Regions from separate parts of the Shewanella sp. FJAT-52076 genome, predicted to be linked through region 2. Evidence: predicted binding sites of a transcription regulator. Region 2 holds the regulator's gene; each other region holds the start of a gene.

The links. Region 2 encodes sigma-54, which starts transcription at its own class of promoters, with help from an activator protein. Its sites were predicted from a motif close to GTTGGCACGNNNNTNGNNT; they were not measured.
Positions count from the first base shown of each region.
Region 1: K0H79_RS04150 (DUF4097 family beta strand repeat-containing protein) is a predicted target of sigma-54. The motif match lies at 3,708-3,726, and genes of this name have one in related genera.
Region 3: K0H79_RS03685 (nitric-oxide reductase large subunit) is a predicted target of sigma-54. The motif match lies at 4,692-4,710, and genes of this name have one in related genera.

Region 1 is NZ_CP080415.1:949,959-960,389, forward strand. It holds gene K0H79_RS04130 (cyclopropane-fatty-acyl-phospholipid synthase family protein) at 1-1,198, shown strand, start outside; gene K0H79_RS04135 (DUF2878 domain-containing protein) at 1,217-1,726, shown strand; gene K0H79_RS04140 (chalcone isomerase family protein) at 1,717-2,268, shown strand; gene K0H79_RS04145 (DUF3833 domain-containing protein) at 2,256-2,777, shown strand; gene K0H79_RS04150 (DUF4097 family beta strand repeat-containing protein) at 2,867-3,643, opposite strand; gene K0H79_RS04155 (FKBP-type peptidyl-prolyl cis-trans isomerase) at 3,909-4,247, shown strand; gene K0H79_RS04160 (class II fumarate hydratase) at 4,445-5,818, shown strand; tRNA gene K0H79_RS04165 (tRNA-Ile) at 5,873-5,949, opposite strand; gene rpoD (RNA polymerase sigma factor RpoD) at 6,138-7,991, opposite strand; gene dnaG (DNA primase) at 8,118-9,848, opposite strand; gene K0H79_RS04180 (GatB/YqeY domain-containing protein) at 9,930-10,373, opposite strand; gene rpsU (30S ribosomal protein S21) at 10,380-10,431, opposite strand, start outside.
Region 2 is NZ_CP080415.1:3,627,703-3,638,133, forward strand. It holds gene lptA (lipopolysaccharide transport periplasmic protein LptA) at 1-484, shown strand, start outside; gene lptB (LPS export ABC transporter ATP-binding protein) at 481-1,212, shown strand; gene K0H79_RS16075 (RNA polymerase factor sigma-54) at 1,324-2,805, shown strand; gene hpf (ribosome hibernation promoting factor) at 2,836-3,123, shown strand; gene ptsN (PTS IIA-like nitrogen regulatory protein PtsN) at 3,126-3,569, shown strand; gene rapZ (RNase adapter RapZ) at 3,566-4,417, shown strand; gene K0H79_RS16095 (HPr family phosphocarrier protein) at 4,404-4,679, shown strand; gene mgtE (magnesium transporter) at 4,750-6,114, shown strand; gene K0H79_RS16105 (hypothetical protein) at 6,127-6,534, opposite strand; gene K0H79_RS16110 (molybdate ABC transporter substrate-binding protein) at 6,611-7,393, opposite strand; gene K0H79_RS16115 (OmpA family protein) at 7,604-8,272, opposite strand; gene K0H79_RS16120 (transposase) at 8,649-8,894, shown strand; gene K0H79_RS16125 (EAL domain-containing protein) at 9,285-10,431, shown strand, end outside.
Region 3 is NZ_CP080415.1:845,205-855,635, reverse strand. It holds gene K0H79_RS03705 (hypothetical protein) at 1-154, opposite strand, end outside; gene hldE (bifunctional D-glycero-beta-D-manno-heptose-7-phosphate kinase/D-glycero-beta-D-manno-heptose 1-phosphate adenylyltransferase HldE) at 154-1,584, opposite strand; gene K0H79_RS03695 (LpxL/LpxP family Kdo(2)-lipid IV(A) lauroyl/palmitoleoyl acyltransferase) at 1,700-2,626, shown strand; gene K0H79_RS03690 (potassium/proton antiporter) at 2,660-4,378, opposite strand; gene K0H79_RS03685 (nitric-oxide reductase large subunit) at 4,750-7,026, shown strand; gene norR (nitric oxide reductase transcriptional regulator NorR) at 7,127-8,647, shown strand; gene K0H79_RS03675 (L,D-transpeptidase family protein) at 8,776-9,690, shown strand; gene K0H79_RS03670 (M14 family metallocarboxypeptidase) at 9,866-10,431, opposite strand, start outside.

The sequences.
Region 1 (10,431 bases), 1.7 Mb from region 2:
TTCATCGACGCTGGAATCTTTGGCTCAACGGATCTTATTGACCGCTCTCAAAGGCCTCTCCTACGGTGGCCTTCGACTGATTTGTGATGGCGAAACTCTGGTGTTTGGCAGCCATCAGGGACCTCAGGCGGTAATCCACGTGAAGTCGCCACGGTTTTTTCGAGAGGTGCTTCTATCCGGCTCCGTTGGGGCGGGGGAGTCCTTTATCGATGGTCACTGGGACAGTCCGGACCTGACCGAGGTGGTACGTCTCTTTGCCGCCAACCTGCCGTTATTGGACAGGCTGGAGAAGCGCTTTGCGTTCCTCTCAGGGGTCACCAACCGAATCAGCCATCTGCTAAGTCGTAACAGCATTGAAGGTTCAAAACGCAACATTCTGGCGCATTATGATTTGGGCAACGCCCTGTACGAGTGTTTTCTCGATAAGTCGATGCTCTATTCCTCTGCCATCTATCCCGATGTCAATGCAACCCTGGAGGCGGCCCAGCAACACAAACTTGCCACCATCTGTGAGCGCCTGAAATTGGCGCCGGGCATGGAGCTTCTGGAAATCGGTACCGGCTGGGGAGCGCTCGCCATTTACGCGGCAACCCATTACGGGGTCAAGGTGACGACCACCACCATCTCGGATGCGCAGCACGACTATGCCCAGGCACGCATTCGTGAGGCCGGGCTGGAAGGTCAGATCACCCTGCTGAAAAAAGACTATCGATTGCTGGAGGGCAAATACGACCGCCTGGTTTCCATCGAGATGATTGAAGCCGTGGGACACGAATACCTGCCCGGATTCTTCATCAAGCTCGAAAGTCTGCTCAAGGACGATGGATTAATGCTGCTGCAGGCCATCACCATTGCTGACCAGAGGTACGAGAGCTACCGAAAAGGTTGTGATTTTATTCAAAAATACATCTTCCCCGGTGGCTGTTTGCCGTCAGTGAGCCGAATGGCAAACCTGCTTGCCCAGCGTACCGACATGGTAATGCTGAGTCTGGACGATATCGGTGAAGACTACGCCCGCACCTTGAAGCATTGGCACGAGAACGTTGACCGCGAACTGCCACAAATTCGCAGCCTGGGATACGACGAACGCTTTATCCGCTTGTGGAAGTTTTATCTGAGCTACTGCGAAGGCGGCTTCTGGGAGCGCACCACAAGTGCTGTGCATCTGGTGGCGGCAAGACCTGGCTGGCGCCCTTAAAAATCAAAGGAGCCCCCTATGACCCGGCAATGGTTTTTGCTTGTCAGCGCCGCTGTTTACACTGCCGCCTGGTGGATTGCAGTGCTTTGGCAAGGCGAGGGGCTGATTTGGCTGTGTCTGTTGTTGCTGGTGCATTTTGCCTTAAGTCCAACGCGGCTTAAGGACTTTCAGCTACTGCCACTGGCACTCGTAGGCATGACCATGGACACACTGCTGATGTACGCCGGGGTGTATGAGTTCAGCGCCATGCCAGTGTGGCTGATGTTGCTGTGGCTGCATTTTTTACTCGCCATGGGGCATTGTCTCGCCTGGCTTGGCAACCAGCCCATCTGGGTGCAGGTATTTACCGGTGTGTTCGGCGGCGCTGGCAGCTACATTGCCGGGGCCGAGTTTGGCGCCGTGGTAATGCCCCTTGGCAACCTGCTCACCTTCCTGCTCATTGCGCCTCTTTGGGGAGCGATTATTCCCGGCTTCTTTTGGCTGCAGCAAAGGCTGCCAGGCAACGGAGACTACCTGTCATGGCGATAACATCAGCTGGCAAAGCATTTAAAAGGCTGTCAGGGGCGCTACTGCTGGTCGCGCTCAGCTCCTTTGTGGGCGCCGCCGTCAGTGCGGATAACCCTCTTGATGGCATGAGCCGGGTGGGCAAAGGCAAGATGAATTGGCTGTGGCTTGAGCTTTACCACGCAAGCCTTTACACCGTCGATGGTCAGTACCAGCTCGGGCGCTATCCCCAGGCGCTGGAAATTCAATACTCGCGGGATATCGAGGCCAAAGACTTGCTGGATGCCACTGGCAGCGAGTGGAAAAAGCAGGGCCTGAGTGAAGCTCAGGTTAAGGCGTTTTTGGCTAAACTTGCGCCTTTGTGGGTGGATGTGCAGCGCGGCGATACCCTGCTTCTGCTGGCAAGCGATGAAAGCCAGGGCGAGTTTTTCCATAACGGTCAATCCCTTGGCAGCGTGAAAGACACCGGCTTGATGCAGGCCTTTTTGGGGATTTGGCTTAGAGACGACACCAGTGAGCCCAGCCTCAGGGCACAGCTTTTGGGAGAAACTTCATGCGATTGTTAGTGTTACTTTTGAGTGCAACCCTGCTTTTGGGCTGCGAGAGCGCCGACATCGACGATTACCGCGGCGTAAATAACGAGCTGAAGCTGGATAAATTTTTCGTGGGAGAGCTTGATGCCCATGGCATGGTGCAGGACATCAGTGGCAAGGTCACTCGCCGCTTTGTGGTCACCATGCAGGGGCGACTCGAAGACAATCGCATCATCCTCGAAGAAGACTTTGTATTTGATGATGGGGAAAAGCAGCGCCGGGTATGGCAGCTCGAACCACAGGGCGTTGGCCGCTGGCTTGGTCGTGCCGATGATATTTTAGGTGTCGCCGAGGGGCAGCTCGAAGGCTTTGCCCTGCGCTGGCGCTACGATATGCGCCTTAAGGTCGATGGCAGCGAGGTTGAGGTTGCTTTTGACGACTGGCTCTATCTGATTGATGAAAACACCCTGCTTAACAAGAGCGATATCAATAAGTTTGGCATTACCGTTGGCCAGGTGACCCTGGTTATCCGCAAGCGCTGAACTCATTAACAGTTGAGGGTGGGCCGAAACGGCCAAGGCAAGCTCTGGACCGCTTCAGCGCCGGGAAGACTGGATTGTGAAAGGTCAGCTTAGCGAAGGATCACATCACCTTGAATATTGGCGGTATTTACGCTGCCAGAGCCATCTGAGTGGATAATCAGGCCCCCTGCGTTTTTGACGTTGATATTGCCCGAGCCGTCGGTGATTTCGACCTTGCCCTTGGCTTGGTCAACGAAGATATTGCCGGAACCATCCTGAATTTTGGCATTCCCCATGACAGCCGTTACCCTGATATCACCGGAGCCGTCCTGGATGTCGGCGTTGCCTGAAATGTCGGATACTGTGATATTGCCGGAGCCATCGTTGATATCCACATCACCAGTGCTCTTGGTCAGGGTCAGATCCCCTGAGCCGTCATTGATGGACACCTGATTGCCACCCTCGATAAGGAGGTTGCCTGAGCCATCGTTAACCCGGATATCACTCGTGAGGCCGCGGATTTCGATGTCGCCCGAACCGTCCACGAGGTCTAACATCAGGGTTTGGGGCATAGTCACAGTGACATTGATGTAGGGCGACTTGCCTGAAAATGAATAGGATTCGGGGAATTTGGCCACCAGATAGGCGGTGTTGCCGCGAACTTCCAGCGTGAACTCAGGCTTGTCACCTTTGGGGTGGAAGATATCAGCCTCGACCTGTACCCGGTCGGTATCACTGCCGGTGAGCATGAAACTGCCGGCGCCGGCTTCGACATTCAGGCCTTTTAATCCGTTGGCCGATACCGACAGCTGTTGGCTTTCGTTTGCCATTGTGGCGGCAGAGGCGAATACCAGAGACAAAGCAGCGAGAGATGCGGTGATTTTCATGTGAATTCCTTGTTCTTTTATCTAAAGTTGGCTGAGCGTTATCTGAGTAATTAACAGGTAACGTAAGCAGGTAACGTGCCAATATTTAATTATTTGATATGAAAGGGGTTTGTGTTTTCATTCGTGAATGGTTGTCCGGCCGGACACTATCAGTTGGTCGAATTCACCACTTTCGGACACCTTGAGTGTCCGCCCTGGGCAGGGTGTCCGGTATCTGCTGTGGTACACTCAGCCTTTATCGATAAATAGTGAAAGAAGAGTCTGTATGTCTGAACTCCAAATAGAAGATGTGATTGAGGGCGAGGGTAAGGCGGCGGTAAAGGGCGCCCTTATTACCACCCATTATCGGGGCTGGCTCGCCGATGGCACCCAGTTTGATTCCTCCCATGACAGGGGCCAGGCATTTCAGTGCGTAATAGGCACAGGCCGGGTTATCAAGGGATGGGATCAGGGCATTATCGGTATGAAGGTCGGTGGGAAGCGCCGTTTACAGGTGCCATCACATCTGGCCTATGGTGAGCGCCAGATTGGCAATATGATCCCGCCAAACTCGGATTTGACCTTCGAGATTGAACTGCTTGAAGTATTAACCCGGGATGACTGAATCGCCCCACGCTAAAAAAGCCCATGTTCCCATGGGCTTTTTTGTATCTGCGAATCGAGCAGCCCGCCATCTGTCCTTGGCGTACACTGATATTACAGCCGTGTTTTGTTACCAGCGTGGCAGGACAGTTTTCTGGCCATGTCTGGCACCTTGCGGTCAGACAACAGGCACAAGCCCTTCGCAAACAGGACGTTATTATGGATAGCCGGATTGAAAAAGACAGCATGGGCGAGGTTATCGTACCCGCCGGGGCACTCTATGGCGCGCAAACTCAACGGGCGCTGAACAACTTTGCCATTGGCGGCCAGCCGATGCCAAAGGCATTTATTGAGACGCTATTGCTGATAAAGGCCGCCGCAGCCCGTGCCAACAGCCAATTGGGCGTGCTGGCAAATGATTTCGGTAAGGCTATCTCTGAAGCGGCTTTATCCTTACGCCAGGACAAGGCGCTGATGCAGCACTTCCCCGTGGATGTGTTTCAAACCGGCTCAGGTACCAGCAGTAACATGAATGCCAATGAGGTACTGGCCCGGCTTGCCTCAGAGAGTCTTGGTCGCCCTGTCAGCGCCAATGACGAGGTGAATCTTGGGCAGAGCAGCAACGATGTTATTCCAAGCTGTATTCAGGTGGCGTCGGCAAGCTTGTTGACCAAGAGCCTTCTGCCAGCCCTGATGCATCTTAAGTCCTGTATCAGAACCAAGGCGGCGAGCGTAAAGGGAGTTGTGAAAACGGGCCGTACCCATTTGATGGATGCTATGCCGGTGCGTTTGAGCCAGAGCCTCGAAACCTGGGCCAGCCAGTTGGATGCCAGAGAGCTGCAATTGCAGTCGCAGCTCATCTCCCTATGGCAATTGCCCCAGGGGGGCACCGCAGTGGGCACAGGCGTTAACGCCGCGTCGGGATTCCCCCAGGCGTTTTGCCATGAGCTGAATCTGCTTACGGGTCTGGCATTTCAGCCCGCACCGCACCTTTTTACCGGGATTGCCAGCCAGGATACGGCGGTGGCGCTGTCCGGTGAACTCAAGGCACTGGCCGTTACCCTGATGAAAATTGCCAATGATTTGCGCTGGATGAACTCCGGGCCGCTGGCGGGTCTGGGTGAAATCCGCTTGCCGGTGCTGCAGCCCGGTTCATCGATTATGCCCGGTAAGGTCAACCCGGTGATCCCCGAAGCGGTTGCCATGGCCTGTGCCCAGGTCATAGGCAATGATGTCTGCATCACAGTGGCCGGACAGTCGGGCAATTTCGAGCTGAATGTGATGCTGCCCGTGATAGCGGATAACTTACTCTCATCCCTTGCGCTTTTGACCAATGCCATGAGGGCCCTGGCTGACAAGGCCATCGACGGGTTTGAGGTATGTGAAGGGCGTATGGCGAAAGAGCTTAGCCGAAATCCGATTTTGGTGACGGCGCTGAATCCGATAGTGGGTTATGGAAAAGCAGCCGACATTGCCAAGAGAGCCTACGCTGAAGGGCGGCCAATATTGGATGTGGCGCTGGAGATGACCGACATAGACGCTGAAGAGCTGGCGAGGTTGCTTGACCCGGTTCGCTTGACGGGGCAGACATAACGCAGTGCGCTGAAAACAAAAACGCCTGCATTAGCAGGCGTTTTTGTTTGAATTTGGTGGCCCCTCACGGACTTGAACCGTGGACCTAACGATTATGAGTCGTGTGCTCTAACCAACTGAGCTAAGGGGCCGGATATTGCCGGGTGGAACCCAAGGCGGCTTGCAGTATACGAACTTTGTCTTGCCTTGTCACGGGTCAAATGGCGCAAAATTCCAGCTTGGTGTTCAATTGGTTATTGGGTAATCAAATCGGCTGCAGCCTTAAAAATACCCAGAAAAAACAAAGCCACCCGGGGTGGCTTTGTGGTGTCAGTCAGGATTAATCATCCAGGAATGACTTGAGGATTTCTGAACGGCTTGGGTGGCGCAGTTTGCGCAGTGCCTTGGCCTCAATCTGACGGATACGCTCACGGGTAACATCGAACTGCTTGCCCACTTCCTCGAGGGTGTGGTCGGTGTTCATGTCGATACCAAAACGCATACGCAGTACCTTGGCTTCACGGGCAGTCAGACCGGCCAGCACCTCGTGGGTAGCCTGCTTGAGGCTTTCGCTGGTGGCACTATCCAGTGGCAGCTCGAGGGTGGTGTCCTCGATGAAATCCCCCAGATGCGAATCTTCATCGTCACCGATTGGGGTTTCCATGGAGATAGGCTCTTTGGCAATTTTCAGTACCTTACGGATCTTGTCCTCGGGCATGGCCATGCGCTCAGCCAGTTCTTCCGGTGAAGGTTCGCGACCCATTTCCTGCAGCATCTGGCGGCTGATACGGTTGAGCTTGTTGATGGTCTCAATCATATGCACCGGAATACGGATGGTACGGGCCTGATCCGCGATAGAGCGGGTGATGGCCTGACGGATCCACCAGGTCGCGTAGGTCGAAAACTTGTAACCGCGACGGTATTCAAACTTGTCCACCGCCTTCATCAGGCCGATGTTACCCTCCTGGATGAGATCCAGGAATTGCAGACCGCGGTTGGTGTATTTCTTGGCGATAGAAATTACCAGACGCAGGTTGGCCTCAACCATTTCTTTCTTGGCGCGGCGAGCCTTGGCTTCACCAATGCTCATGCGGCGGTTGATGTCCTTGATGGATTCAATGGACAAACCGGTTTCCACTTCAATGGCTTCCAGCTTGGTGCGGCAACGCTGAACGTCTTCGTCTACCAATTTGAGATCGGCAGAGTAGGGGCGTCCGGCTTCAATTTCTTTGTTGAACCAGGTCAGGTCGGTTTCGTTACCGGTGAAGAGTTTGACGAAGTTCTTCTTCGGCATCTTAGCCTGTTCAACGCACAGCTTCATGATCAGACGTTCCTGAACACGAACCTTGTCCATCATCTCGCGCATGCTCTTGACCAGACGGTCAAACTGCTTGGGCACCAGACGGAATTCTTTGAAGATTTCACCGAGTTCAAACAGAGCGCGGGTCGACTCTGGGTGAGCACGGCCTTTGACTTCAATAACTTTCAGGGCATTGTCGTAGGCAGTGCGCAGGGCAGCAAAGCGCTCACGGGCCACTTCTGGGTCCGGGCCTTTGGCGCCGTCGTCATCGCTGCTGTCGCCGTCTTCGTCTTCCTCTTCGTCTTCGTCCATATCGTCTTCATCTTCCAGCTCTTCTTCTGAAAGCTCTGAGCCGATATGGGTTGCGGTGGGACCAACGTCTTCTTCGTTGGGGTCCACAAAGCCGGAAATGATGTCAGACAGACGAATGGCGTCCGCTTCGAACTGGTCGAATTGCTCCAGGATCATGGAGATGGCCTGTGGATATTCAGCCACAGAGCTTTGAACTGTGTTGATGCCTTCTTCGATACGTTTGGCGATAACGATTTCGCCTTCACGGGTAAGCAGCTCAACAGTACCCATTTCACGCATGTACATGCGTACTGGGTCAGTGGTGCGGCCAAGTTCACTTTCTACTGTGGCCAGCGCAGCCGCAGCTTCTTCGGCGGCATCTTCGTCCGTGTTGTCTTCGGACATCATCATTTCATCGGCATCGGGCGCTTCTTCATAAACGCGGATACCCATGTCATTGATCATCTGGATAATATCTTCGATCTGGTCAGAGTCGACCATATCTGCAGGCAAGTGATCGTTCACTTCTGCATAGGTTAAGTAACCTTGCTCTTTACCTTTGGCGAGCAACATCTTTAGTTGCGACTGCGGAGTATGATCCATAGATATCATCCAATTTGGGTAAGTGTTACAACGAGCGCACCCGTGGCCGGACCACAAAGTCGCGCAAATCGTCAATTATAGCCATCTGCCTATGGCTGTGCCAGAGGGAAGGGGCGGTTTTTTGCCCTACTTCATGCCCTTCATCACAACGATAAGCTTTTGGAGTTGCAGCTTTTCTTCCCGGGTTAAGTCGGGTTTGATGCTGAGCTCCTGGTAGCGCTGCTCTATGTATTGATTATTAAGCCATACCAGCGCTTTGCGAAATTCCTGGGCCACATTATCTTCGGCAATCTGGTGTTCCCACTGGGCCAGTTTGGTTAACGGCCCCCAATGCTCGCTGTCACGATAGGACTCGAGCAGTTGGGCGGTGGAAAGCACCTGTTCCCGGGTGAGCTCCAACAATTGGATAAGCAGCTCAATACCCGTCATGCGAATGTGGCTCAATGCCGGCTGAACCGGCAGTTTGTGTCCCAGTTCGGGGTGTTGCACCAGCAGTGAAATGGCCAGTCGCAGCGGTGTACCCCGTCCTTTGAGTCCCTTTTGCGCCATCGCCTTGGGACCTGTGGACATACTTGTTAGACCGAGTTTTTTCCTGAGATCTTCACTGGAGTTCATCCCGAGCTTGTGGGCAAGGTTTTCCAGCAGCAGATTGGCAAGAACCGTGTCTTTAATTTTTTCAATCAGAGCAATGGCCTGCTTGGCCAGGTTGCCTTTATCTGTACCGTATTTCTGCGACAAGGTGTCGAACAGGTAATCGGCCAGTGGCAGCGCATTATCGATGCGCGTTTCAAAGGCTTCTTTGCCTTCTTTACGGACTTGCGAGTCCGGATCTTCTCCCTGAGGGAGGAACAAAAATGTTACTTTGTCGCCGGGTTTGAGCAGGGGCAGGGCAGTTTCCATGGCCCGCCAGGCGGCTTCATAACCGGCTTTGTCACCGTCGTAGCAACAGATGACTTCTTTGGCACTGCGCAGCAGCAATTGAAATTGCTCTGCGGTTGTCGAGGTGCCCAGTGAGGCCACCGCGTAGTCGATGCCAAATTGTGCCAACGCCACCACGTCCATGTAGCCTTCCACAATCATGACCCGCTCCGGGTCGCGATGTTTTTGCTTCAGCTCATAGAGACCGTAGAGTTCCTGTCCCTTATGAAATATGGGCGTTTCCGGCGAATTCAAATATTTTGGTGTGCCATCACCCAGTACCCGGCCACCGAAACCTATTACCCGACCCCGTCGGTCGCGAATAGGAAACATCAAACGATCGCGGAAGCGGTCGTATCGCTTGCCACCGTCGTTTTCAATCAACATGCCGCCGGTCAGCAGCTTGTCCTGGGCATCCGGGTTGGTTCGATAGCGACCCAACAAGCCATCCCAGCCATCGGGGGCAAAACCGATACTGAAGTCTTCAACGACTTCTTTGCTCAGCCCACGCAGTGCCAGGTACTCGTCGACTTTTTGCTTGTCGGCGTGCTGACGCAGTTGTGTCTGATAATGCCTCGCGGCCTCTTCCATCAGCTGGTACAGATCCCGGGCGAGTCCCTCGTCGCGGCGAGGACCAGTGCCTTGCTCCCGCGGGACTTCCAACCCCAGCTGTCCAGCCAGGTCTTCAATGGCGTCGACAAAGTTAAGCCGGTCGTACTCCATCACGAAGTCGATGGCATTGCCATGGGCGCCACAACCGAAACAGTGATAAAACTGCTTGTCTCTGCTGACGGTAAATGAAGGTGATTTTTCGCTGTGGAAGGGACAACAGGCAGAATAGTTCTTACCTGCTTTTTTGAGCGGCACTTTACGGTCGATAAGCTCGACTATGTCCGTTCTGGCTATCAGATCATTGATGAAATCACGAGGTATTGCCACGTTGCTTACTTCAATTTCCTAAAAGCTCAGTTAAACAAACAAGCCGCGCAATTGCACGGCTTGTTCATACACAAAAGTCGATTATTGCAGTTTGGCGCGGATCTGTTGGCCTATGGCACCCAGATCTGCACGGCCCTGAACTTTCGGCTTCAGTGCTCCCATTACTTTACCCATGTCCGCAATGGAGGCAGCACCTACTTCAGCAATGGTGGCCTCAATGAGTGCAGCGATTTCAGCTTCGCTCAGTGGGGCTGGCAGGAAAGTTTCGATAACCGAAATTTCCGCCGCTTCTGCGTCAGCAAGTTCGTTGCGACCGGCAGCCTCATATTGGGCAATCGAATCGCGACGTTGCTTCACCATTTTGGTCAGGACAGCAAGCACTTGCTCATCATTCAGCGTTTCGCGTGTGTCCACTTCGATCTGCTTGATGGCGGCCAGAGCCAGACGAATAGTACCGAGGCGAACCTTGTCTTTGGCGACAAGGGCCTTTTTCATTTCGTCCTTAAGCTGTTCTGTCAGGTTCATAAGGGATTAGTATAAACGTACGCGACGTGCGTTTTCGCGAGAAAGCTTCTTGGCCAGA
Region 2 (10,431 bases):
GTTTGATTTGAGCCAGGAAGTAAAAATTGCCGCGGCCAACAGTTATGCCGATCTGAAAAACAAGCGCATCGTTTATGAAGGCCCGGTTACCCTGACCCAGGGCAGCCTGGTGCTCAAGGCTGATGAACTGAGCTCGTTCACCGACGAGAAAAGCGGCAGACGTATTCTGCTTGCCAAGGGTAACCCAGCCACCTACAGCCAGCAGGTGGAAGATGGCCGCACCGTGCATGCCAGTGCCACCGAAATCAGCTACAACATCGACAGTCGTGTTATGAGCCTCAAAGGCAATGCCAAGGTCGAGCAGGATGGCAGCCAGGTCAGCGCCGACTCCATCGTTTACGATATCGAAAAGCAGCAGCTCACTTCCCAAAGCAGCGGTAAAAAAGACGACAGGGTTATCACCATCATCAAGCCCGAAAATTACCAGCAGGATCTGCAGGATAAGGGCACTACTGAGCAACCTCAGCAAGAGAAGCAGCAATGACCCAACTGACCCTGAAGGCCAGTAATCTCGCCAAGAGTTACAAAAACCGCCAGGTTGTCAAAAACGTCAGCCTCACCGTAAATACCGGCCAGGTGGTCGGCTTACTGGGCCCCAATGGGGCCGGTAAAACCACCACTTTTTACATGGTGGTAGGCCTGGTACAGAGCGACAAGGGTAGCATACACATCAACGATGATGACTTGACGCTGGATCCCATGCACCTGCGGGCACGCAAAGGCATTGGCTACCTGCCACAAGAAGCCAGCATCTTCCGCAAGCTGTCGGTGCGCGATAACATCATGGCCGTGCTGCAGATGCGCAAAGAGCTGAACGCCGATGAGCGTGAAGAGTCGCTGGAGCAGCTGCTGGAAGAGTTCCACATCACCCACATCCGTGACAATCTTGGCATGTCACTGTCAGGGGGTGAACGTCGCCGGGTCGAGATTGCCCGGGCACTTGCCGCCAACCCCAGATTTATCCTGCTGGATGAGCCCTTCGCCGGGGTCGACCCGATTTCCGTTATCGATATCAAAAAGATTATCGAGCAACTCAAGAATCGTGGCCTCGGAGTGCTTATCACCGACCACAATGTGAGGGAAACCCTCGATGTGTGCGAAAAAGCCTATATCGTCAGCCATGGCGATTTGATTGCCGAAGGCACCCCTGCCGAAATCCTCGACAATCAGCAGGTGCGTGCAGTGTACTTGGGTGAGCAATTCAGGCTATAGTTAATTAACAAAGCCCCCTTCTCATATCCGGATAATCAGGGTGGTAAATCACCGGATAACCTGATAGAAAAGCTTTCTACCTGAATAATTTAGTGAAGGATTCGCAGTACAATGAAAGCGTCGCTCCAGCTAAAACTGGGACAACAACTCACAATGACGCCACAGTTGCAGCAGGCCATTCGTCTGCTTCAACTCTCTTCGCTTGAACTGCAACAGGAAATTCAGCAAGCCCTCGACGCCAACCCCCTGTTGGAGCTGGACGACGAACTGGGCAGCGATCAGTTTGATGCCGACGGCGGCGATAAAGAATTTGACGACCAGTTCAGCCAGGAGTCCGTCTCAAACGACACCAGTGACAGTGCTTCGCTGGAAACTTCAGACGCTATCAGTCAGCAGTCCATGCCGGACGAGCTCCCAATGGATACCACCTGGGATGAAGTCTTTACGGCTGCCCCCGTTTCCGGTCCTGGGATCCGTGGCGAAGATGATATGCCGTTTCAGGGCGAAACCAGTGAAGGTCTGTACGAACATCTCGAGTGGCAAAAAAATCTCACCCCTTTTTCCGATACCGATCTGGCCATTGCCACTGCCATCATAGATGCCATTGATGAAAAGGGTTACTTAACCCAAAGCCTTGAAGAAATTCTCGAGGCCGTGGGCGATGAAGAAGTCGAGCTTGACGAAGTTGAGGCCGTGCTCAAACGCATTCAACACTTCGACCCCATCGGGGTAGCTGCCCGTGATTTGGCAGAGTGCCTGCTCATTCAACTTGGTCAGTTCCCGGCGGATACCCCCCATCTGGACAACGCCAAGCTGCTTATCCGTGACCATTTGGATCTGATTGCCAACCGCGACTTCCGTACCCTGATGCGTAAAACCCGCCTCAAGGAAGAAGAACTCAGGGATGCAATCATCCTCATTCAGGGGCTGAACCCCCGTCCCGGTGAGTCTGTGACCAGCACCAAGGATGAGTATGTCATTCCAGATGTCTCGGTCAGTAAAAAAAATGGCCGCTGGGTTGTAGAGCTTAATCCCGATTGTATGCCTAAACTGAGTGTGAACCAGCAATATGCCGCCATGGCACGCACCAGTCGCAACCAAGCTGACAGCCAGTTTATCCGCGGGCATTTGCAGGAGGCCAAGTGGTTTATCAAGAGCCTGGAGAGCCGCAACGACACCTTGCTGAAAGTCGCCAATTGCATAGTGCAGTTCCAGCAGGGCTTTTTTGAGTATGGTGAAGAGGCCATGAAACCCATGGTGCTCAACGATATCGCCGAAGCGGTAGAGATGCACGAATCCACCATCTCACGGGTCACCACCCAAAAGTTCATGCATACCCCAAGGGGTATCTTTGAACTCAAATATTTTTTCTCCAGCCACGTCGGGACCGAAGATGGCGGAGAATGCTCATCTACTGCCATCCGCGCCTTTATCAAGAAACTGGTGGCGGCAGAAAATCAGAAGAAACCATTGAGCGACAGCAAAATGGCGGAACTTCTGGCAGAACAAGGAATCAACGTTGCTAGACGCACCATCGCCAAATACCGAGAAGCGATGCTGATCCCACCGTCGAACCAACGTAAGAGTTTATAACCCACCCAAGGTCTTTGGAGGAAAGTGTCTATGCAAATCAATCTGACTGGGCATCATATCGAAATCACTGATTCACTGCGTAACTACGTAGAGAGCAAGTTCTCCAAGCTTGAACGCCATTTCGAACAGATCAATAATGTCCACGTTGTTCTCAATGTTCAGAAATTGCAGCAAATCGCAGAAGCCAAGCTTCACCTCAACGGTGGCGAGGTATTCGCCACTTCAGAACATGAAGACATGTACGCCGCCATTGACGCCCTAATTGATAAATTGGACCGTCAGGTTATTAAACACAAAGAGAAACTGACCAAACATTAACGATGGAACTAAGTACCATCCTGGCGCCGGAGTGCACTAGCTGTGCCACTCCGGGCAGCAAGAAAAAGGTGCTGGAGCTGATTAGCGATCTCGCTGCTGCCCAGAATCCCTCCCTCTCGTCTCAAGAGATATTCGAAAGCCTGCTGGCCCGTGAAAAAATGGGCAGCACCGGTATTGGCAATGGTATTGCCATTCCCCATGGCCGCCTTGGCACTATCGATAAGCCTTTAGCTGTGCTTATCAAGTGTGAAGAAGCCATAGGTTATGACGCCATTGATAAGCAGCCGGTGGACATTCTGTTTGCCTTGCTGGTTCCATCGGACCAGTGTCAGCAACATCTCAGCACCCTGGCCGCCATGGCCGAAAAGCTGAATGACAAGCAGATCCTCAAACAGCTGCGCAAGAGCCACGATGAAAAGGAACTTTACCAGGTAATCATCGGATGAAACTCGTTATAGTCTCCGGGCGCTCTGGCTCCGGAAAGTCGGTAGCCCTCAGGGTACTGGAAGACTTGGGCTACTACTGCGTCGATAATTTGCCATTGCAGCTGATTGGGCCCTTGCTTGCCCAGCTCAAGGGCAATAACGACAAGGTCGCCATCAGCATCGATATCCGCAATATGCCGGAGCAGGAAAAGGCCCTCGAAAAAGAGCTGGCAAGGCTCCCGGAAGGCGTAGAGCTCACCAGCTTTTTCCTCAACTCCAGCGACAAGGTGCTGCTGAAACGCTACAGCGAAACCCGCCGTTTGCACCCCCTGTCCCGCAGCAAGGTCTCTTTGCAGGAAGCCATCAAGCTCGAAGGCAAAATGTTGGCCCCTATCTCCAACATGGTCGACCACTTCCTGGACACTTCCAATCTGAATGTCTATGAATTGGCTGATGCTGTCAGGCAGATACTGCTTGGGCGCACCGACAAAGAGCTGGTGATTATCTTTGAATCTTTCGGCTTCAAGCATGGCATGCCCACAGAAGCAGACTTTATGTTTGATGCCCGCTTCTTGCCCAATCCCCATTGGGAGCCGGAGCTGAGGCCCCTCACTGGGCTGGATGAGCCGGTTAAGCTGTTTTTGGAACGTCAGGTACTGGTCAACAAGTACATCTGGCAAATCGAAAACCTGCTGGAAACCTGGTTGCCTCACTTAGAGCGCAATAATCGCAGCTACCTCACCATTGCCATTGGCTGCACCGGTGGCCAACACCGCTCTGTGTATATTGCCGAGCAGCTTGCCAAACGCTTCGCCAACTCTCACCACAAGGTTGAGGCCCGCCACCGGGAACTGAATGCCAAAACTTGAACGTGACGTCACCATAGTCAATAAGCTGGGCCTGCACGCCCGCGCCGCCACCAAACTGGCGGTATTGGCGTCTGAATTCAAGGCCAGCGTGACTCTGGTTCAGGGCGCAAAACAGGCCTCGGCCGCCAGCGTGCTGGGTCTCCTGATGCTCGAATCCGGCATGGGCAAAACCATCCATATTATCGCCGAAGGGGAAGACGCCGAGCAGGCCATGGATGCCGTGTGTAACCTGATCAACGCCCGCTTCGACGAAGACTGCTGACCCGGCTTCGCTTCGTCCATCCCATTAAATTTGCTAATATATCCCCCAATTCATCTCTTGGGGGAAAGCGATGGCTGTCGAACTTCTGGATAACGAGCAAACCGAGCTGCTGCTGAATCAGCTCAATGAAGCCCTGGGCAGCGGTATGTTTGTGCATGTGCGCCAGATGCTGCTGAACATGGCCGCATCCGATATCGCGCTGGTGCTCGAATCCTCCCCTCCCCGTACCCGTCAGGTATTGTGGCAACTTATCGATCCTGAGCTTGCCGGAGAGGTACTCGAAGAGCTCGGCGAAGAGATAAAAGACAAGTTTATCCGCCAGATGAGTCCGGCGCGTTTAGCCCGTGCAGCCGCTGGTCTGGACACAGACGATCTGGCCTACATACTGCGTTCCCTGCCCGACAGCCTCTACAAGCAGGTGCTGCAATCCATGTCGATTCAAGACCGCAGCCGCGCCGAGCAGGCACTCTCCTACCCGGAAGAGACCGCCGGCGGCATCATGAATACCGACACTGTGACCATACGCCCCGACGTGAATGTGGATGTGATACTGCGCTATCTGCGCCAGCTCGGCTCCCTGCCAGAGGCTACCGACATGCTCTATGTGGTAGACAGGCACGATGTGCTGCTCGGGGCGGTAAGGCTTACCGCCTTGCTCACCTGCAACCCCTCCATGCCCATACGTGAGCTTATCGATGCGGATATCGAAGGCATTCCCGCCACCATGTCGGATACCGAGGCTGCGGCCCTGTTCGAGCGCCACGACTGGGTGTCAGCGCCGGTGATAGACGCAGAGGGCAAGCTGCTGGGGCGAATCACCATCGACGATGTGGTGGACGTTATTCGGGAAGATGCCGAGCACTCAATGATGGGGATGGCCGGTATGGATGACGATGAAGATACCTTTGGCCCCGTGCTCAAAAGCAGTTTCCGGCGCTCATTGTGGCTTACCGTTAATCTGTTCGCCGCCCTACTGGCCGCATCGGTCAGTAACCTGTTCGAGTCGACCCTGGAGCAGTTCGCCACCATCGCCATCCTGATGACGATAGTGCCCAGTATGGGCGGCGTGGCCGGCAATCAAACCCTGGCGTTGGTGATTCGGGGGATGGCACTGGGCCATATAGGCCAGAGTAACTCCCGTTGGCTTATCGGCAAGGAGCTTGCCATTGGTTTTCTCAACGGTCTGCTTTGGTCAGTCCTGGTGTTTGTCGCTATTTGGTTGTGGAAAGGCGATCTGGCTCTGGGAGCACTGATAGGCGGGGCCATGTTGATCAATATGACGGTGGCAGGACTCGCCGGTGCCAGCATTCCCTTGCTGCTTAAACGACTGAAAATAGACCCGGCACTGGCCGGTGGCATGGTGCTGACCACAGTCACAGATGTGATAGGGCTGTTTGCTTTCCTGGGCTTGGCGACGGCATTTTTAATGCGCTGAAGCGTCACCGGGCTATGGTGTGTACTCCATGACTTGCTGGCAATCACACCAACGCACCTGAGGCTGCTGTGTCAGGGTGAGCACTGAGATACACTCCTTCTGGGTCACTACCAAAAACTCCCTAGGTGCATGGTGGCTGCTGGCCATAAAGCCGCTGCGCAGGCTTTCCTGCTCCAGCCAGCCCCCCTCAGACACCTCATACAACCAACCGTTGGACAGGCTCAGCTCTGCCCAGTACTCCAGCAGGTCGCCCTCATCCAACACTCTGAACCCCAATAATTTTTCAAATGACAGCTCACAGCATTGGCCTTCGATATTGAGCGAAAGCTTCAAGGCGTGATCCTGGTATTGCAACGACAGCAAGCGCACATTGTCGCCAAGACGCTCCACTGCCATTGCTACTCCGCGAGGATGACCCATAGCGCCGGACTCCTGGATAAAAAGTTACTTTTCATTTAAATGATTTATTTTTTATCTTGCAAGTCCGGCAACACAATCAGCGTGGCGCGGCAAACCCATAATCGCCAAGAATGGCCTGTCCGGCAGGTGACAAAATGTAGTCTGCCAACGGCCTTGCGCGCTCATCTATTACCAAAAGCCCATAGTCGGCTCCCACAGCCAGGTTTTCCGGTAAATGCACCAGCTGCAGCTCGGCGTATTCTTTGCGGGCCAGACGACCATTGGTGCAGTAGGTCAGGAAGATATCCGCCTGACGGGTCTTCATCACGTGGGCATAGGGATTGACGCCCTTGGGCGGTTTGGCGCTGTTTGGTCCACCCGTGAGCTGCAGTGCCTTGGTTTTGAGCCTTGTCTCGGCACCGGGTGTAACGGTTTCGGCCAACTCAAAGGCCCGAAACGCGTAGTCGCCGGAGGGGTCGGCCTTGGGCGTGGAAGTACCCACACGCACATCGGCTGACAACATGCGCTCCAGTAGGGTTGCCGGGGTCAACGCAATCTCGGGCTGCGCCAGCGCACAGAGTTGGTTACGGGCAAAACCCTGCACCTTGTCTCCCATGCCTTTGGCCTGCAGGGTTTGTGGGTGTTTCATATTGGCTGAAGCGAACAGATCAACGCTTTCACCGGACTCGATACGCTCCCGCAGCAATCCGGAGGGACCAAACTGGGCCACAACAGCCTGACCCGAGTCTTTCTCGAAGGCCTGCACTATGTCGCCCATGGCTGCTTTGAGGCTGCCAGCAGCGCGAAGTTCCAGAGGTTCGGCGGCCATGGCGCTGCCGATGGAAGCCAGTATGGATATGAGCAGTATGGATTTTTTCATTTTCTTCCGTGATATAGGTGAGGATGAAGGCCGGGGTGGCCTTCACGGAGCTGGTAACAAGAAGTTCAAGCAAACCCCAGTAGCGCCTCTGAGGCAAGGAGGAGGATCACAGCCTGCGTTCTATCAAACTTTGGGTTGACCCGCTGATAACGCGCAGAGACAAATAAAAAAAGGAGGCAAAGCCTCCCTTTAACTCCCGCAATATCAGTTTTAGCCGATAGGCGTGAGGATGATTTCTACGCGGCGGTTTTGGGCACGGCCCTCAGCGGTGGCGTTGGACGCGATGGGACTGGCTTCGCCCATGCCCTGAGTGGAAACACGCGCGGCAGCAACGCCCTTGCTCAGCAGGTAGTTACCCACTTCTGAAGCTCGCACCTGAGACAGACGCAGGTTGTAGCTGTCGGCGCCGCTGGAATCGGTATAACCCAGTACATTCAAACGGGTCTTGCTGTACTCCTTCGCCACCAGGGCAACTGAGTCCAATACCTGCATGGCGCGAGGGCTCAAGTCAGTCTTGTCTACGGCAAAGGTCACGTCATTTGGCATGTTCAGAATGATGTTGTCACCATTGCGGGTAACACTGACACCGCTGGCCTGCAGCTGCTGACGCAGTTTGGTTTCCTGCACGTCCATGTAATAACCGATACCACCACCCACGGCCGCACCCGATGCTGCACCTATCAGCGCTCCTTTACCGCGGTCGCTCTTACTGGAAGAGGCTACGCCCACGGCCGCACCCGCAACGGCACCTATGATAGCGCCTGTGGTGGCATTGGCAGTTTGCTGTTCGTTGGTATAGGGGTTCACTGTGCTGCAACCTGTGCCCATGGTCGCCAGGGCAAATACGCCAGTCAGGGTAAAAATTGCTTTCTTGTTCATGGAAATACCTCTTGTCATTTTTGCGGCCAGTATAACGACTGCAAGATGACAGGCAACTGAACGCCGAGCGATTGCCCAATGCTTATCCGATCTATCTCCCCAGGGCACCAACTTGGGGCACCTTGCCCTCAAATCAGGCAAATCCGCCACTGGTGCTGACATAAATAAATCATAAACATTTGATATTAATGCTATTAGCAAATTGACATCAAAGTTGCATACCTCTTTGTGGGTGTTGAATAAAGGAGTCGAACATGAAGTACCTGACATCTGTATTTAACCACTTGAAATCAGAGTGGCACTACATTGGGTCTGCTGGCGTAAGTCAGTGGGAACTGGGACGAGAGGTCAAATTCAGGAGGACAGGATTATGATCATGTCCTCAGCATACGAGAGCCGGCGTCAGGAAGCCGTTACGGCCGTGCTCGAAGGCGGCCGATTGCCATCTGAAGTCGCCAGGGATCACGGCATCGCCAGCAAGACCCTGCTCAAATGGATCCGGGAATCACATCAATCCCGCAGTAGCCGTCGCAGCAAGCTCGAGCAGGAAATAGAAGCCCTCGAGGTGAAACTGTCCGGACTGCGACAGGAAATCTCCAAACTACAAACTTTCAACGCCTGAGCTATCTTCAGGCGCCATTGTCTAAACCCGGCGCCCGGTTAACGGGGGACGGGGAACGCTGAGGCAAGGTGGCACTACCGCGCAGTGGCAGTCAGACAAATCATTGCCCCGATTCCGTCGAGTCGGGGTGATTCTCTCTCACCCCGCTCGGTGCTTGCACAGCTTTGCTTGCACAGCTTTGTCATGCTACGACCGGATATTGCGCCGACCTCGGTTAAACCCGCCAGTATTGTACCGGACAATAAGCCTTACAGGCCTTTTCCCTGCAACGCCTTCGTAGGTAAAGCGTTAAGCTGCAACCGCTGTGGGTGAACTACACTGAATGGGACTGGCGCGGGCATGCCCCCGCGATACGGAACTTCAATACCATCAGGGATAAGCGTTCTGCAAATGCCACAGATAAATACCAAAACCATCAGTGTCCCCGAAGCCATGCTGGGCGGCTGGCAGGAGATTGTCGATTTGGTGGCCGACATCACCGAATGCCCATCAGCGCTTATCATGCGTATCCATGAAGACGACATTGAAGTGTTCTCCAGCAGCCGCTCGGCCGGTAACCCCTATGCTCCCCACGCCCGGGATGCCTTGGGTCACGGTCTTTATTGCGAAACCGTGATCCGTGAGCGGCAACAGCTGGAGGTGCCCAACGCTCTCAAAGACCCCAAATGGGCCAATAACCCGGATATCAAACTGGGGATGATTTGCTACTGTGGCCTGCCCATCTTCTGGCCCGATAACACCCCCTTCGGTACCATCTGCATACTCGACAACAAAGAACGGCACTTCAACGACAGGATTCACGCACTGCTGGGGCGCTTCCAATCTGCCCTGGAAGGACATTTGCAGGTGCTTTACCACAAATCTGAGTTGAAAGTGCTTAATGAGGAGCTGGAACACAAGGTACAGGAGCGCACCCAGCGGCTTGCCGAGCTCAGTGCCCGATTGCTCAAAGAAATTGAGCAGCGCACCGCTGCCGAAGGACATTTGGAGTTTCACCGAACCTTCGACCCCTTAACCCATTTGCCCAACCGTGCAACCCTCACCGAAAGGCTGCAGTCTTTACTGCCCAAACTGAAAAAAGATGAACACCTGACGCTTATCTACTTTGGTCTGCGCAATTTCAAATCGGTAAACGACAGCTACGGCTATCTCACCGGCGACTCTATTCTGGTGAGCCTGAGCCAACGATTGAGCCTTAAGTTGCCCGATAACTGGCTGCTCGCACGTATCGCCGGGTCGGAGTTTGTACTCGCAGCAGTGCACGACGCCAGCACAGAGATGACTGAGCAGGTCATTGCACGGGTTCTCAGTGACTGCTCAGTACCTTTCACCGTCAACACCAACAGCATTACGGTACAAACCAATCTGGGTGTAGCCATTGCACCGGTAGACGCCACCGACTCAGTCAGCCTGCTGCAACGCGCCAGTGCTGCCATGAGCATTGCCAAAAAAGAAGGTGCTGTGGTGTCTTTTTTTGGCCAGGAAACCCAAAAAGCCGCCCACGAGCGCCTGCTGCTGGAGTCACATCTGCTGGATG
Region 3 (10,431 bases), 1.5 Mb from region 2:
GGCAGGAAGGTATTGCGGCGAGCTCACAGAGAATCACCTCCTTACCCGCCACAATGACCTGTTTAGGGTTGTGTAGACTGCCACTGAACTGCGCCGCATTCAGACCACTACAGGCCATCAACAACAGCAGATTCAGTGTCAGTCGCCACTGCATCAGTGGCGGCTCATGATGTTCTGAATGATGGCTGTGGTCGACACACCATCTTCAAAGCCAAGCACCTTCACCTGGCCGCCATTGGCAATCACCTCGGCGCCACCGGCAATGTCTTCCACCTTATAGTCGCCGCCCTTTACCAGGAGGTCTGGCAGGAGTCTGGCGATAACCCGCTGGGGCGTGTCTTCACTGAAGGGCACCACCCAGTCCACCGAGGCAAGCCCGGCGAGCACCGCCATGCGTCTGTCGACTGAGTTCACCGGACGGCCATCGCCTTTCAAACGGCGCACCGAGTCATCATCATTCACGGCCACAATCAGGCGATCGCCAAGGGCCTTGGCCTGGGCGAGATAACTCACATGACCTGCGTGGAGAATATCGAAGCAGCCATTGGTCATCACTACCCGCTCGCCGCGAAGCTTGGCCTGCTCCAGGGCATACACCAGCTGATCTTCACTCACGACACCAATGCCTGACTCGCCCTGATGGGGTTTCAGGGCTTCAATCAGTTCGATACGGCTGACTGTGGATGTGCCCAGCTTGCCGACTACCACACCGGCGGCGGTATTGGCGATGGCACAGGCCTGAGGCAGCTCAGCACCGGCGGCAAGGGCCGTGGCCAAGGCCGAAATCACGGTATCACCGGCACCTGTGACGTCGTATACCTCACGGGCCACGGTGGGGATATGCAGTTCGGGAGCCTTGGGCGTAATCAGGGTCATGCCCTTTTCAGAGCGTGTCACCAAGAGCGCATCCAATGCCAGGTCCTGAAGCAGCTTTTGGGCCTTTTCAACCAAATCCGCTTCGCTGGTCACAGCCCCCACCACGGCTTCAAATTCACTCATGTTCGGAGTCAGCAGGGTTGCGCCCCGGTAGCGGGCAAAGTCACTGCCTTTGGGGTCTACCAGTACCTTGACCCCTTTGGCACGGGCTCTGGCAATAAAGTCGGCGGGTTCACCCACGGCGCCCTTGGCATAGTCCGACAGGATAACCACGTCCACATCGTCGAGGCGCGCTTCGGCCCGAGTCAGCAAGGCATCACTGCTTTGCTTATCAAAGGCTTCTTCAAAGTCGAGTCGGATGAGCTGCTGATTGCGGGACAATACCCTGAGCTTGGTGATGGTGGGCTTATCTTCCACCACCAGCCAATGGGGTTCAACGCCAAGGGCTTGCACGCCGCGAGTCAGGGCATCTGCGGTATCATCCTGTCCCACCAGGCCTGACAACTGCACCTTGCCACCGAGGGCGGCGATGTTCAGCGCCACGTTGGCGGCGCCGCCTGGCCTGTCTTCAATCTGATTGATGCGCACCACGGGCACAGGGGCTTCGGGGGAGATGCGTCCGGTCGGTCCCACCCAATAGCGGTCCAACATCACATCCCCAACAACCAAAACCCGGGCCTTCTCAAAAGCTGGCAGCGTAACCTTCATAGTACTCACATTGAATTTGCCGAAACTAAAAGCGGATTGTACCCAATTTTCTCCCGCTGTTGCGCATGTTTTGCGTTAGAATAAGCACGAATTTTTGCAACAGAGCGAGCCCCAAGTGGTAGAAAGTGCCCAATTTTCCAATCACCTGTATCACCCCAAGTACTGGCTGTTATGGCTGGGTGTAGGATTGATGCGCGCCTTGTCGCTACTGCCCCTGCATTGGCAGATGTCCCTGGGTAAAGGACTTGGCCGACTGGTAAGGATATTGGCTGGCAGTCGCAGTAATACCGCCAGACGTAATCTGGAACTTTGCTTCCCCGACATGAGCGACGCCGAGCGCGACGCCCTGTTCAAACGCAACTTCGAAGAAACCGGCAAAGCCGTGTTCGATACCATTTGCGCCTGGTGGTGGAGCGATGAGCGCATACAGCAGCATATGCGCATCAAGGGGGCCGAACATGTTGAGCAAACCGTTGCCGCGGGTCAGGGCATTATCCTGTTTGCGGTACATTGTTTGCCGCTGGAAATGGGCGCGCGGATTTTTGGTCAGTTTCAGCCCGGCGTGGGTGTTTACCGCCCCCACAACAATGCGGTGATGGAATATCTGCAAGTGAAAGGACGCCTGCGCTCCAACAAGGCCCTGGTGCCCAAGCGCGATTTGCGTCAGATGGTGCGTTGCTTGCGGAATGCCGAAGTGATCTGGTACACGGCCGATCAGGATTTTGGCCGCTCTTCCGCTGTATTTATTCCCTTCTTTGCGGTGCCCGATGCCGCCACCATCACGGGAGCCACCACCCTGGCCAAGCTGGGCAAAGCCAGGGTTCTGCCGTTTTTTGTGGAGCGGGACGCTGATGACAAGGGCTACAGCATTGAGATTTTGCCGCCGCTGGAAGACTTCCCCGGTGAAGACGAAACCGCCGACGCCATTCGTGGCAATCAGGTGGTGGAGTCGCTGATTTCCCGCAATCTGCCGCAATACATGTGGCTGCATCGCCGCTTCAAGACGCGCCCGGAACAGGACGCGCCGTCACTCTACAAGTAACAGCGTCTCGAATTCGCATCAGATACCAGCACCTCAACCTGCCTTGAGCTTCAAACCAAGGCAGGTTGGACAATCCCCTTCCATGGTGCGCACCACCCAATCACAGCCCTGCCACTCAAAGCTGTCACCCTCTACCGGGTTGCGGCCAAGCTTTTGATGCATCAGGTCTTCCAGTGTCAGCCCCACCTCGTCTTCATGCAGGTTAAAACCATAAAGCGGCGCCAAATCCGCAAGACGTACCGAGGTAGCCAACATAAAGTCACCGAAAAAGCCTGCCATGGACGGGTTTTCCGGCGCCTCACTGAAGAGCTGACTGAGGGCGGGCAAGTCTTTGGCCTGACCGAGCACGCACAGCACATCGTCGGCAGCAAGCTCGGTACTGCCCGAAGGGTGCAGCAAATTGTTCCCCCGGAACAGCGCCGCAATGCGGGTGCCTTCCGGCATCGACAAACGCCTTAATGGCTCGCCCACACACCACTTATTGGGCTTGAGACGATAGACAAAAATTTCCCATTCACTGGCAGGAAAGATGTCGACTCCCGCGCGGCTGATGGGCTCAGGCTTGGGCGGCAAACTGACTCTGGCGAGCTTCATCGCCAAGGGCAAAGTTGAGCCCTGGAGCAGCAAAGAGACCAGTACCACACAAAAGGCCAGGTTGAAGTAGAGCTCGGCATTGGGCAAGCCGGCCATCATGGGGAACACCGCCAGGATAATGGGCACTGCGCCCCTCAGGCCCACCCAACTGATAAACCAGCGCTCCCTTGCCACAAAACGCTTGAAGGGCGCCAGGCTTACCCACACGGCCAACGGCCGGGCGATAAAAATCATCCCCAGCGCCAGTACCAGTCCGGGTACCAGAACCTCGAGCAGCGATGACGGCGTCAGCAGCAGTCCCAGCACCAGGAACATGCCAATCTGCGCCAGCCAGGTCAGGCCGTCCATCACAGCGAGCGTACTGTGTTTTCCGCGCATGCCGCGATTGCCAAGGAACAAACCATAGAGATAGATAGACAGGATACCGCTGCCACCGAGCAAGCTGGACAGAGCAAACAGCAACAGGCCGCCTGCCAGCACCAGAATGGGATAAAGTCCATCTGCCAGCACGCTACGGTTGACAAGATGCCATATCAGGTACCCCCCACCGAAACCGGCGGCCATCCCCATACCGGCCTGAAGCGCCAGGTCGCGCATCAGCCCGGGACCATCAAACTCACCGCCGGCGGCTATCATGGCAATCAGGCTGACGGTGAGAAACACGGCCATGGGATCGTTACTGCCCGATTCAATTTCGAGGGTCGAACCCACGCGCTCGTTCAGCGCCCGGCCCTTGAGCAGCGAAAACACCGCGGCCGCATCGGTACTGCCAACGATGGCACCAATCAGAAGCCCCATCAGCAAATTAAGGTCGAACAGCCAGGCGGCCAGCAAGCCGGTCAACACCGTGGTAATGGCCACTCCAAATGTCGCCAGGGAAAGCGAAGGCCAGAGCGCCAGCCGGAAGCTGCTCATCTTGGTTCTGAGGCCACCATCCAGCAGGATAACCGCCAGCGCCAGGTTACTGACCAGGTAGGCCGTGGAGTAATCGTTGAATTGTATGCCGCCGGGACCATCCTCACCGGCGAGGATCCCCACTCCCAGGAATACCAGCAATATGGGTACACCCAGTCGGGAAGACAGGGGGCTTAACACCACACTGAGCCCCACCAGCAAGGCGCCGACCAAAAACAACAAATTCATGTTTTCTGCAATCATTGCGCCTCCCTATCAAGAAATCGCGACAATTATACAGACAAAATGTGACAAAACGGTATTTTAAAGCAAATTTAATGTCGAAAAACCAAAAGTAAAACTCCTGTTTTATATTGGTTTTTACTGCTTAACATTCATTTAGCCCACTCACCCTGCAGAGTCGGCAGCTTCAAGCAAGATCTTGCCAATATTCATCAACACTAAACAATGTCATTTAAACAACCGTAATGTCCTTATGACATCAAATGCCGTTGTCACAAAAACAATTCAATAAAACAAATTAACAGTAAGTATTTATAATTACTGAATATTTAATAATGGCACGCATTCTGCCTTATAGCGATGACATTAGAACAAGCGCTAGAGAGGCCACAATGAGTTCACTTCGCAAAACGGCAATTGCACTGCTAATAGTGCTGATTGCCTCCTTCACAGTACTGCTGAGCCTTGGCAGTGAAATCTATCGGGAGATGCCTCCCATTCCGGATGCCTTCACCAGTGAAAGCGGTCAAACGCTTTACAGCAAAAACGACATCCTTCGCGGCCAGCTGGTTTGGCGCTCCATGGGTGGGCACCAACTGGGCTCTATTTGGGGCCATGGCTCCTATGTGGCGCCCGACTGGTCAGCCGACTGGTTACACCGTGAGGCCGAAGCCTGGCTCAACATCAGCGCCAACAACCAGTATGGCAAAGCCTTTGCCGAGCTGGACAAGTCACAGCAGGCCGCGCTTGAACAGGCTCTGCGGGACGATATGCGCCGCAACACCCTGTTCAACAACGGCGATAAACTGGAAGTCCCACTGAGCGCAACACGCATTGAGGCCATTGGCAAGGTGGTTGAGCACTATGTGGCACTTTTCGGTGACGATGCCTCCATGCAAACCCTGCGTGAGCAGTATGCCATGAAAGAAGGCACCATCCCCGATCTGGCAAACCGTCAGCAGCTCAACGCCTTCGTATTCTGGAGTGCCTGGGCGGCCATCACTGAGCGCCCGGGTGAAACTTACACCTACACCGCCAACTGGCCCTACGATCCTCAGCTTGGCAATACCCCCACCTCGGACAATATCGTCTGGTCGATTTTGAGCATTGTCACCCTGATAGCCGGGATTGGTGGTCTGGTGTGGTATCACGCTGCCGGTAAGGCCCATCCACTGCCAGAGCCTGCAAAAGAAGACCCCCTGTTCCGCTTCAAGCCTACCCCATCACAAAAGGCCGTGGGCAAGTATTTCATCACCGCCATAGGCCTGTTCCTGCTGCAAATAGTGCTGGGGGGCATCACGGCCCACTACGCGGTGGAGGGTCAACAGTTCTACGGTCTGCCACTGGCCGAGATCCTGCCCTATTCAGTCACCCGTACCTGGCACACCCAGCTGGCCGTGTTCTGGATTGCCACGGCCTGGCTCGGCACGGGTCTTTACATAGCCCCTGCACTGTCCGGCTATGAGCCCAAATATCAGCGTCTTGGTGTAAATGTGCTCTGGGCCGCCCTGGTTGTTGTGGTGCTGGGCTCCATGGCCGGTGAATGGTTGGGGGTTCAGCAGTATTTCAGCCTCGACAACAATTTCCTCTTTGGCCATCAGGGCTATGAATATGTGGATCTGGGTCGCGTATGGCAGATCCTGCTGCTGGCAGGCCTGATGATATGGCTGACTCTGGTGACCGCCGCCATTCGTCCCGCCCTTAAGCTGCAGGGTGAAATGCGTCCGGTGATATGGGTGCTCTACGCCTCCTGTGTTGCCATCGGACTCTTCTACGGTGCCGGCCTCTTTATGGGCAAACACACCAACCTGGCGATGGCCGAATACTGGCGTTGGTGGGTGGTACACCTGTGGGTAGAAGGCTTCTTTGAAACCTTCGCCACCTCGGTTATTGCCCTGCTGTTGGTTCGCCTGGGCCTTATCCGTGCCCGCAACGCCAATGCTGCCGTGCTCTTTGCCACTGTTATCTTCCTTACCGGTGGCCTGATCGGCACCCTGCACCACCTGTACTTTACCGGCACCACCAACTCCATCATCGCCTGGGGCTCCATCTTCTCGGCACTGGAAGTGGTTCCCCTGGCTCTGATTGGGTTTGAGGCCGTTGAAAGCTATCGTCTGCGCCATGCCGCGCCCTGGATGCAGCGCTACCACTGGGCCATCATGTTCTTCGTCGCCACCGCATTCTGGAACCTGGTCGGTGCCGGCGTACTCGGCTTCCTGATTAACCCCCCAATCTCGCTCTACTTTATTCAGGGCCTGAACACCACCGCAACCCACGGCCACGCCGCCTTCATGGGCGTGTACGGCATGCTGGGCATAGGTTTGATGCTCTCCTGTCTGCGCGGCCTGACCCTGGAAATGCCCTGGAATGAGAAGCTGCTCAAGGGCGCGTTCTGGAGCCTGAACCTGGGCCTGGCAGCCATGGTATTCATGTCGTTGCTGCCAATGGGTATCACCCAGTTCTTCGCTGTGATTGAAAACGGCTACTGGTTTGCCCGCTCACCGGCGGTTATTCACTCCTCCACGGTGGAGACCCTGGTGTGGATGCGGGTGTTTGGCGACGTTATCTTCAGCGTCGGCGGCCTGCTGCTGGCCATGTTCCTGGTGGATATCGTTCGCAAGGCGTTGTCACGCCGCACCGTGGCCGCTATTCAAACCTCCACTATCTAACCTTAACGGGGGCGCTGTGCGCCCCCATGTCAAAATGACAATCTCACCCAACCAGAGTATGCTGACCCCAACGCTATTTAGTTCGGGGCAGCCTACCTCAATGCCACTCAGCCAAACCCTGCTCACCCGCATCGCACTGGATATCACCTCCGGCCTGTCACACCGTGACCGCTTTGCCAGACTGGTGGACACAGTCAAAGCCAATCTGGGTTGTGATGCCGCCGCACTGCTGGAGTTCCGCGACCGTCACTTTGTCCCCCTTGCAACCGCAGGGCTGGCCGAGGACGTGGCCGGACGCCACTTTGCCATCGACAGCCATCCGCGCCTCGAGGCCATCGCCAGAGCGGGCGACCTGGTGCGTTTCCCCGCCGACAGCGCCCTGCCGGATCCCTACGACGGCCTAATTCCCAATCAGGAAGACAGGCTCCACGTGCATGCCTGCATTGGCCTGCCACTGTTTGACGACGAAAAGCTGATTGGCGCTCTGACACTGGATGCTTTCGACCCACAGCGATTCGATAATCTCGGCACCATGGAACTGAGGGCACTTGGGGCCTTAAGTGCGGCGTCTTTGAAAAATGCCCTGCTGCTGGATAAATTGGAGCGGGTGTCGCTGCTTGGTCACGGCAGCCGCGAGGCAAACAACGATACCCCACCCATGGTGGGCAATGCCCCCGTGATGGAGAGCCTGCGTCAGGAGATACTCGCGGTGGCAGGCACGGATCTGAGTGTACTCATACTCGGCGAAACAGGTACAGGTAAGGAGCTGGTCGCCCGCGCCGTACATCAGGCCAGTCCACGGGCAGGTAAAGCACTGGTGTACCTCAACTGCGCCGCCCTGCCGGAGTCTGTCGCCGAGAGCGAACTTTTTGGTCACGTGAAAGGGGCCTTTACCGGCGCAATCAGTCACCGCAGCGGTAAGTTCGAAACCGCCGACAAGGGCACCCTGTTTTTGGACGAAATCGGTGAGCTGCCACTGGGACTGCAGGCCAAGCTGCTTCGGGTATTGCAATACGGTGATGTGCAGCGCATCGGCGATGACCGCAGCCTCAAGGTGGATGTGCGCATCATTGCCGCTACCAATAAGGATTTGAAACAGGAAGTCCTGGCGGGCCGCTTCCGCGCCGACCTGTACCACCGCCTCAGCGTCTTCCCACTCCACGTGCCGCCGCTTAGGGAGCGCCCGGAAGATCTTGGCCCCCTGTGCGGTCATTTTCTTGAGCAGAGCCGCAAGTCCCTCGGGCTGTCGGTGCTCAGAATAAGACCCGATGCCCTGAGCCGCCTGAAAAACCACGACTGGCCGGGCAATGTGCGCGAGCTTGAACATGTGATAAAAAGGGCTGCCACCCTGGCCAGAGCCGCCAGCGACGACGGCGCCGTGATGATAGAGCCCCAGATGCTTGCCATCGGCGGCCAGAGCGCGTCTGTACCCGTGCAAAGCCCGGTTGCGGGCGCTCAGGTGGAAGGCAAAAACCTCAAGGAGGCCACAGATGCATTTCAGGCGGCCTATATAGGTCAAATTCTCAGCGCCAATCGTGGTAACTGGGCCTCCACCGCCAGAGCCCTCGGGCTGGATCCCGGTAACCTGCACCGGCTCGCCAAGCGCCTCGGATTGAAATAATTATTGTCAAATAGCAGTTGAAATTCTGCGCGAATTCGATGAGGATGCCTGCTCTGCCATGGAGTCAGACATCAAGGTATCCCACAGGCTCAGGATTGTGCCGCACCAGTGAGAGTCAATAGAGTCAGATGAAACCTGTTTTTAGCCTCGTCATATTTTTCAGCCTCATCAGCTTTTGCCAATCGGCACTGGCGGTGATCTATCCCCTGCCCGCCAAAGACAGTCGTCTGGTGGGGGAAATTCAGTATTATGTTGTCCCTGACGACAAGCGTACCCTCGAGGATATCGCCTCGCAGTTCCAGTTGGGTCTGTCAAACCTGATGGAAGCCAACCCCGGGGTCGACCCCTTCCTGCCCAAACCCGGCAGCACCCTGATCATTCCTCACCAGTTAATCCTGCCCGATGCGCCGCGGGAAGGCATAGTGATCAACATCGCCGAGATGCGTCTCTACTATTACCCCAAGGGTAAAAAAATCGTTGAAGTGCTGCCCATAGGTATCGGTCAGGTAGGCCGTGACACCCCGGAAAACTGGGTCACCACGGTGCAGCGCAAACGCGCCAACCCAACCTGGACCCCCACGGCCCGCATTCGCAAGGAATATGCCGCCAAAGGCGTGACCCTGCCCCCCGTGTGGCCGGCAGGCCCCGACAACCCAATGGGCCTCTTTGCGCTCTATATCGGTAATCTCTATGCCATTCATGGCACCAACGCCACCTTTGGTATTGGTTTACGGGTAAGCCAGGGTTGTGTGCGTCTGCGTGACACCGACATCGAGCACCTGTTTAACAGTGTGCCCGTGGGCACCCGGGTGCAGTTTGTGAATCAGCCCATCAAGGCCACCGAAGAGCCCGATGGCGCGCGCTACCTCGAAGTGCACCAGCCGCTGTCACGCACTCAGGCCGAATTTGATTCCGCCGAGCCTGTGCCGCTGACGCTGCCCACGGCCATCAGCCGCTTTGTGGCCCATGCCGAAACCGACTCCTTCGTATTGAAGCGTCTGCTGGAAGCCCGTACCGGCATGCCAACCCGCATCAATCCCTGAGTTGGGATAACCCGATAAATAAAAACAGCCACTTTAAGTGGCTGTTTTTATTTTGGCGCTGAAACGCCCACCAAGCTTAATTACCCAACACGCTAAATTGCCCGGCGAGATGCTGCGTCACAGTGATGAGCAGGCAGATTCCCCGTCATTCCTGTGGCGCATATGCCCTCAGCGTTTAACTCAATTCCGGTGCCAACATGTTCACAAAGGTGTTCATGGCGGCGGCATTGGCCAGAATGCGTTGATCCAGCGGCTGCTGGCCCGGAGTCTCACTGCAGCAACCCACGCGGGCACCGCTGCGAACCAAAAAGGATTCGAATGAGGTATCGAAGTGGTTGAAAATCACGCCGCTGCGTACCGGACAGTTGTCGACATCGCCATCGGCGGCAATGGGGAAATACTGCCCCAGTGCATCCCGCAAGCTGTGACTGAAACGGCCGGGCGCCTGGCTTGGCTCAAAGGTATACACATAGGTGTCTGTCAGCAGCACGTCTTCATGACAGGTGAGGATGCCATCACGGCTGGCCACCTGCAGCAGGTGGGCGTGTTCAAGCAAGATGCGCCCTTCTGCCGAGGTATCATCGCCGGGCTTGGCTTTGCCATTTTCAATAAAAAAGCCGCGATTGGGGTTTTCACCCAGTTCATTGAACCTGTGCCCTTTGGCAAACCCGGTGGGGTTAACCAGCGGCAATACGCTCAGATTTACCCGCTTGAACAGCTCGCCATCCAGCTGCGATAAAA